Ketobacter sp. MCCC 1A13808: one gene and its partner. Each later gene encodes a partner of the first gene's protein in a complex. Links are inferred from orthologs where the notes say so. Each region holds a gene or a part of one and is shown in the gene's direction. Other genes may lie near its edges.

Region 1 (4,398 bases):
CCAATCCAGCCAGCTCCACAGGTCGACAGCGGCACCCCAGCCGGCAATCCATTCGTAGGCGTAAGACATCACCAGATAGCCGCTGACCCCGAACAGCAGGAAATTCATGATCAGAGGTACCACCAGATACGGCCGCAAACCGGGTTGGCGTGCCAGCGCAAAGCCTTCACCCACATAGCTCAAACCATCCCGTAGCTCTTTGATCATCGCGCTTACTCCGACTACCGTAAAGGCCGAACCCTAACACACCCGATCGGCTGCTGTTAACTGAAATTCCAGGTCGTCGTGCTTTTAACGTCCTATAAACATTCGGTATTTTTACAGGGCTCGCGGACTGGTGCTCATGATAAAACTCGCTACAATAGGGGGTTTAATTGCGAGGGTGATGCCGTGAATGGCCCTCAAACCGGCCCAAACTGTTCAAAACTGTACAGTGACTTAACAGGCCCCCGATTCTAATAAGGATAAGCATCCATTCATGCGTCTTAAATCGATCAAGCTTGCGGGTTTCAAATCTTTTGTGGATCCCACCACGGTGTCTTTCCCCGATAATCTGACTTCCATTGTCGGCCCAAATGGTTGCGGAAAATCCAATGTAATTGATGCTGTACGTTGGGTGATGGGGGAAAGCTCCGCCAAACATCTGCGTGGTGAATCCATGGCGGATGTGATTTTTAATGGCTCCAGTTCCCGCAAACCCACGACCCAGGCCTCTGTGGAGTTGGTGTTTGATAACAGTGACAACAGCTTGGGTGGCGAGTACGTCAGCTTCAACGAAATTGGCATCAAGCGATTGGTCACCCGTGACGGGCAATCAAACTATTATCTTAACGGCACCAAATGCCGACGCAAGGACATCACCGATATCTTCCTGGGAACCGGTCTCGGGGCACGCAGTTATGCCATCATCGAACAAGGCATGATTTCCCGCTTGATAGAAGCCAAACCGGAAGAATTGCGGGTGTTTATTGAAGAAGCGGCAGGCATTTCGAAATACAAAGAGCGCCGTAAAGAAACCGAGCACCGTATGCGTCGCACGCGCGAGAATCTGGATCGCCTGGAAGATCTGCGCGATGAATTAGGCCGCCAATTGCAACATCTGGAACGCCAGGCCGCCGCCGCCGAAAAATACAAACAATTTAAGGAAGAAGAGCGTCTGGTAAAAGCGCAACTGCAGGCACTGAAATGGAAAAGCCTCAATGATCAGGTGGAAAACAGCGAATCCACCATTCGTGATCTGGAGGTCAAACTGGAAGCCTTTATGGCGGATCAGCGCTCAATGGACGCCACGATCGAGCAGCAGAGGGAACAGCACCATGAACTCAGCGATAAACTCAATGAAGTCCAGGGTCGCTTTTATGGTTTGGGAGCCGATATTGCCCGGGTGGAACAAACCATCCAACACACCAAAGAACGCGGCAACCAGTTGCGCCAGGACTTGCAGCAAACCATCGAAGCCTGTCGTCAGGGTGAGGATCAGCAGCGTATAGACCAGGAGCAGCTGGAAGAGGCCAATATCCAATTAGCGGAAATTGAGCCGGAATACGAACTGGTTAAAGCAGAAGCCGATGCCGCAAATGATAACCTGCATAATGCCGAAGAGAAGATGCAGGACTGGCAACATAAATGGGACGAGTTCAACCAGAAGGCAAATGAGCCGCGGCAAAGAGCCCAGGTGGAGCAATCCCGGATCCAGCATCTGGAGCAGTCTGTTGAGCGGTTACGGGATCGCATCGAGCGCCTGAAAGGTGAGCGTGAGACCTTGTCCGCCGGACCGCTGGAAGAAGAAGTGGCGATGCTGGAAGAGCGTATGGCAGAAGCGGATATGAAAATCGAAGACATGCAAGGCAGTGCGCTGACGATCCAGGAAACGATGAAAAGCCGCCGTGAATCCAACAACCAGATCAATCTGGAACTGGATAATGCCAAAAGCGAATTACAAACTTTGAAAGGCCGTCATGCCTCATTGGAAGCGTTGCAGCAAGCGGCGATGGGTGAGTCTGATCTGGTGGAATGGTTAACTCGGCATCAACTGAACGAGCAACCTCGTCTGGCGCAAAAAGTTCAGGCGGAAAGTGGCTGGGAAAAAGCCGTAGAAACGGTGTTGGGTGACTATCTGCAGGCTGTGTGCATTAATGGGCTGGACGCGGTAACTGCGGTGGTCAGCGGCTTGGAAAAAGGGGTGGTATCGTTTTTGGAAACCGGCACGGAGCCGAATCAGATCTGTAATCAGACACTGGTTCCTCTGTCCGGCAAACTTCAAGGTGAAGCGGCAGCTAAAGCGCTTACGGCGGGAGTCTATATAGCAGAGGATCTGGCACAAGCCCTGCAACTGCGTTCACAACTGAATGCCGGTGAGTCCCTGATAACTCCGGATTCGATTTGGATCGGACCCAACTGGATGCGGGTAGCAAGAGATTCCTCTCAAGAAGACAGCGTTCTGAAGCGCCAGAAAGTATTGGAAGACACTAATCTGCGCTTGGAGGAAGTGGAAGCTCGGGTCGAACAGCTCACCGAAACGCTGACCGAAGGTCGTGAAGCATTGCGTGCGATGGAAGAACGTCGGGAAGAATCACAACGGGAATTGAGCGAATTCAATCGTTCGTTGTCAGACCTGAAAGCCCAATTGAGTGCCAAGCAAGTACGCCTGGAACAATTTAACATGCGCCGTGAGCGTATCAGCAAGGAGTTGGAAGAGTGCAAAGAGCAACAAACCCTTGAGCAGGAAGCATTGGGAGAAGCGCGCCTGGTGTTGCAGGACGCTATGGATTTGATGGCCACGGACACCGATCAGCGCGAGCAATTATTAAAGCAGCGTGATGAAAACAGAGCGCGCTTGGATCAGGTAAAGCAAGCTGCGCGGGGCGGCAAAGATAAAGCCCACCAGCTGGCGCTGCAGGTTCAGCAATTGCAGTCCCGGCGCGATTCCGTAAAACAGGGGTTGGCACGGTTAACACAACAGCTCACCACCTTACAGGAACGGCGCTCGGCAATCGAAGAACAGCTGTCGCTGGGCGATGATCCGTTTGTGGAACTACAGGCGGAGCTGGAAGAAAAGCTGGAATCAAGATTGCTGGTGGAAGAAGAATTGGCTACCGCGCGTCGTACCCAGGAAGATTGTGACCATCAATTACGGGCTGCCGAGAAAAAGCGTGCGGAAGCCGAACAGTCCGCGCAAGGGGTGCGCTCGCAACTGGAGCGGAACCGTATGGAGTGGCAGGGGATGCGGGTGCAGCGTGAAAACCTGCAAAACCAATTGACCGAATCTCAATTTGATATTGAGGTCGTTGTGAATGAATTACCCGAAGCAGCAAACGAAGCGGAATGGTCTGCCGAGCTGGACCGGCTGGGTGGTAAAATTTCCCGTTTGGGCGCGATTAACCTGGCGGCAATTGACGAATATAAATCCCAGTCCGAGCGCAAGAATTATCTGGATTCACAGCACGAGGATTTAATGCAGGCTCTGGAAACCCTGGAGAATGCAATTCGCAAAATCGACCGTGAAACCCGCACCCGTTTCAAGGAAACGTTCGATAAAGTTTCAGCAGGGTTGTCGGAATTGTTCCCCAAAGTGTTTGGTGGTGGCCATGCCTATCTGGAGTTGACCGGTGATGATCTGCTGGATACCGGTGTTGCCATTATGGCTCGCCCGCCAGGCAAGAAAAACAGCACCATTTATTTGCTCAGTGGGGGTGAAAAGGCGCTCACTGCAATCGCGTTGGTGTTCTCCATCTTCCAGCTTAATCCGGCCCCGTTCTGCATTTTGGACGAAGTGGATGCACCACTGGATGACGCCAACGTGGGGCGTTACTCCCGCATGGTGGAAGAAATGTCAGCGAAAGTGCAGTTTATCTATATCACCCACAACAAAATTGCGATGGAAATGGCACATCAATTGATGGGGGTCACCATGCACGAGCCAGGTGTTTCCAGATTGGTAACGGTGGATGTTGAGCAAGCCGCAGCGATGGCGGTTGCCTAATTAGCAAAATATTGACGAATTGGCTTTATTTTTAATGGATATGCTCTATGTTTTTGATAGAAGTGACAAAATTGCGATCAGGGCTTGATCTATCAGAAGCCACAGAGAATACGCGAGGATTCGACTGATGGAATTTGACCTACAACTGGTACTTATATTAGTAGGGTTAGTAGTTATTGCAGGGATTGCCCTTGACGGATACCGGCGAATGCGGAAATCCAGAATTGGTGAACTCAAGCTGCCTTCAGAGCTGGGTGGCAGCTGCGAAGATGAGTGGGAATATTTCCGCGGAGAGTTGCCCAATGGGGGTGCCCGTAAAATTCCTTTGAGTGTGCGCCAATCGATTGGTGAAGATCATTCTAACCGGGCTGAGGACGACGATGGTTTCGGCTCTGCGATCGACGACGCTGAACTGG
Region 2 (3,281 bases), on another replicon or contig:
CATACCTGTATCGGCTTAGTACTTTTCAAAATCAGGAGATCACCTTGAGTTCAGCAGTTTCGGAGCAGCGTGTTCTATCAGGCATGCGCCCCACGGGCAATCTGCATCTTGGTCATTACCATGGCGTTCTCAAAAACTGGGTCAAACTACAGCACGAGTACGAGTGCTTTTTGTTTGTGGCTGACTGGCATGCCCTCACGACCCATTACGAAGACCCGCGAGTAATCGAGGCGTCCGTTTGGGACATGGTAATTGACTGGCTCGCCGCTGGGATCAATCCGGGCTCGGCTACCTTGTTTATACAGAGCAGGGTGCCGGAGCACGCAGAATTACACTTGCTGTTGTCCATGATGACCCCATTAGGCTGGCTTGAGCGCGTACCCACCTACAAAGATCAGATAGAACAGTTGAAGGAAAAAGATCTGGCGACCTACGGGTTTCTTGGGTATCCGTTGCTGCAAAGTGCCGATATTCTGATTTACCGCGCCGGGCAGGTGCCGGTGGGGGCAGACCAGGTATCGCATATCGAGTTAACCCGTGAAGTGGCGCGACGTTTTAATTATTTGTATGGCCGTGAGCCCGGGTTTGAGGATCTGGTGGATCAGGCGATACAGAAAATGGGCAAAAAATCCGCCAAAATGTATCGCAAGTTGCTGAACAAGTTTCAGGAGCAGGGGGATGAAGATGCGCTGGAAACGGCTCATGCTCTGGTCCGCGAGCAGCAGAACATCACACTGAGCGATAAAGAACGGTTACACGGTTTTATTGAAGGCAGCGGTAAAGTCATTTTGCCGGAACCCCAGGCATTATTGACGCCGGCCTCCAAGATGCCTGGTCTCGATGGGCGTAAAATGTCCAAGTCCTATAATAATTACATCGGTTTGCGTGACAGCGAAGACGAAGTAATGACCAAAGTCAGAACGATGCCGACCGATCCCGCGCGTGTGCGGCTGACTGATCCGGGTGAACCGGAAAAGTGCCCGGTTTGGCAATGGCACCTGGTGTATTCCGACGACACGACAAAGCAATGGGTGCAGGAAGGTTGCCGCACGGCAGGTATCGGCTGTTTGGATTGCAAAAAGCCGTTAATTGATGCGCTGCAGGAAGAGCTCAAGCCCATCCGGGTGCGTGCCCAGGAATATTCAGGCAACCCGGACCTGGTGAAAAGTATTGTGGCAGAAGGTTGTGAAAAGGCCCGTGATGCAGCAAAGCAAACACTTGAAGATGTGCGCGATGCGATGGGACTTGGGTACCTCTGATAATGACTGAACCAGACGTGCAACCGTCACAGGCAGAAATAGCACCAGGTGGAGAACTCCATCCGCAACAAGGCGAGATGCCCTTTGCGCTGGTTTACGGTGAAGCCTTTACCAAGCTGCCGCAGGATTTGTACATTCCGCCAGACGCACTTGAAGTCATTTTGGAAGCCTTTGAAGGGCCGCTGGATCTGTTGTTGTATTTGATCAAGCGCCAGAACCTGGATGTACTGGATATTCCCGTTGCCCAAATTACCACTCAGTACATGAAATACGTTGAGATCATGAAGAGTCTCAACCTGGAGCTGGCTGCGGAATATCTGGTAATGGCAGCGTTGCTGGGGGAAATCAAATCGCGAATGTTGCTGCCCCGGCAACCAGATGAAGACGATGAAGAACACGATCCTCGTGCGGAATTGATCAGGCGCTTGCAGGAATACGAGCGCTATAAGAAAGCGGCCGAAGATCTGGATGTGCTACCAAGGGTAGGGCGCGACATTCATATAGTGACCACCGAACCGCCAAAGTATGACCGTGAGCGTGCGCATCCTGAGGTGGATCTGAAAGAGGTTTTATTGGCGTTACAAGACGTTCTGCATCGCGCCGATATGTTTGAAAGCCATCAGGTGAGCCGGGAAAAGCTGTCCACCCGTGAGCGAATGACGCAGGTATTGGAGCGTTTAGGTAATGACCGGTTCGTTCCTTTCGTCAGTTTGTTCACGTACGAAGAGGGTCGATTAGGTGTCGTAGTGACGTTCCTGGCGATATTGGAATTAGTAAAAGAGCAGTTGGTAGAGTTGGTACAAAGCGATGAATTCGGCTCAATCCACGTGAAAGCCCGCGAAGCTGTTCATGAGGTGGAGGAATACGACGAGCCGGAGCTGGTGGATGAAAACGCCGTAAACGAAAGTGTGTTTGAGCCTGCATCAGGGCCAGTACTGGCGGAACGTAACGAAGAGGATGTTTCGTTGCCGGAGTACCTGCAGCCTGGCGCGGCCGATAGCACCGCGAGCGATCAAGAGAACGAAGGCAACGATGTCACTTGAACAAGAAAAAGTAACTCAGATTATAGAAGGTGCGCTTTTTGCAGCGGGCCAGCCCATGAACCTGGAAAAACTGTCGAAGTTATTCCTGGATGAGGAATGCCCGCCCACAGAAATGCTGGTAGAAGCACTTGAGCAGCTGAAACAGATTTATTCTGAGCGCGGCGTCATGTTGAAGGAAGTAGCTACCGGGTTTCGTTTTCAGGTGAAAGAAGACGTCGGTAAGTGGGTCAGCCGCCTGTGGGAAGAGAAACCACCACGCTATTCCCGGGCATTGCTCGAAACCCTGGCTCTAATTGCCTACCGGCAGCCGATTACCCGGGGTGAAATTGAAGAGATTCGGGGAGTGAGTGTCAGTACTCACATCACGAAAACATTGTTAGAGAGAGAGTGGGTAAGAGTGGTCGGGCACCGTGATGTGCCCGGACGTCCGGCCATGTATGGCACTACGCGTGGCTTTTTGGACTATTTTAATCTGAAAAATATGGACGAGTTGCCGTCGCTGGCAGAAATACGTGACCTGGATACCATCAACGCCGAACTCGAGCTGAGTGGGCAGCTTGATGGTATGCCGCCACTGCAAAGCAATGAAGTGACAGACATCGACAAAACGGATGCGTTGATGGAGCAAGAAAATCCGGAAACAGAAGCTGAACCCGAGTCCCGAGCGACTTCAGAAGTTGATGTGAGTGATGCTTATAGTGAGGCATCTGTAACACCGGAAGAACCTGCAACCAGTAGGGATACTGATGTAGCCGAAACAGGTTCTAATGAGCGTGTTGAAGAAAGCGAAGTGGAGCTGGATACGCGTACCGGGCACTAACCCGCGGCCATATTACGATTTGCAACAGTGAGCTTGCGAATCGTAACGAACCCCGGTGCCCAGGCAAGGTACACTGTATTTAATTGTTGTTTGTTTATTCGACTGATATGTGAGTTGTGAGTGGGTGGGGTAGTGCCTTATCTCTCTTATATTTAATGA

Evidence for each region.
Region 2: the proteins of smc (region 1) and FT643_RS12085 are in contact, whole or in part, in a crystal structure (PDB 3ZGX), measured with the Bacillus subtilis proteins. The link is inferred for Ketobacter sp. MCCC 1A13808 from one-to-one orthologs.

Annotation. Positions count from the first base shown.
Region 1 is NZ_VRKW01000001.1:411,459-415,856, reverse strand. The notes cover bases 103-4,182. They hold smc (chromosome segregation protein SMC), read left to right. Parts: upstream 103-478; coding sequence 479-3,982; downstream 3,983-4,182. Other genes in these bases: zipA (cell division protein ZipA), read left to right, coding at 4,110-4,182; cysZ (sulfate transporter CysZ), read right to left, coding at 103-207. Also shown: more of cysZ, read right to left, coding at 1-102; more of zipA, read left to right, coding at 4,183-4,398. UniProt on the Bacillus subtilis protein: Required for chromosome condensation and partitioning.
Region 2 is NZ_VRKW01000005.1:187,810-191,090, forward strand. The notes cover bases 319-3,281. They hold FT643_RS12085 (segregation and condensation protein A), read left to right. Parts: upstream 319-1,261; coding sequence 1,262-2,302; downstream 2,303-3,281. Other genes in these bases: FT643_RS12080 (tryptophan--tRNA ligase), read left to right, coding at 319-1,259; scpB (SMC-Scp complex subunit ScpB), read left to right, coding at 2,292-3,122. Outside these bases: more of FT643_RS12080, read left to right, coding at 45-318. UniProt on the Bacillus subtilis protein: Participates in chromosomal partition during cell division. May act via the formation of a condensin-like complex containing Smc and ScpB that pull DNA away from mid-cell into both cell halves.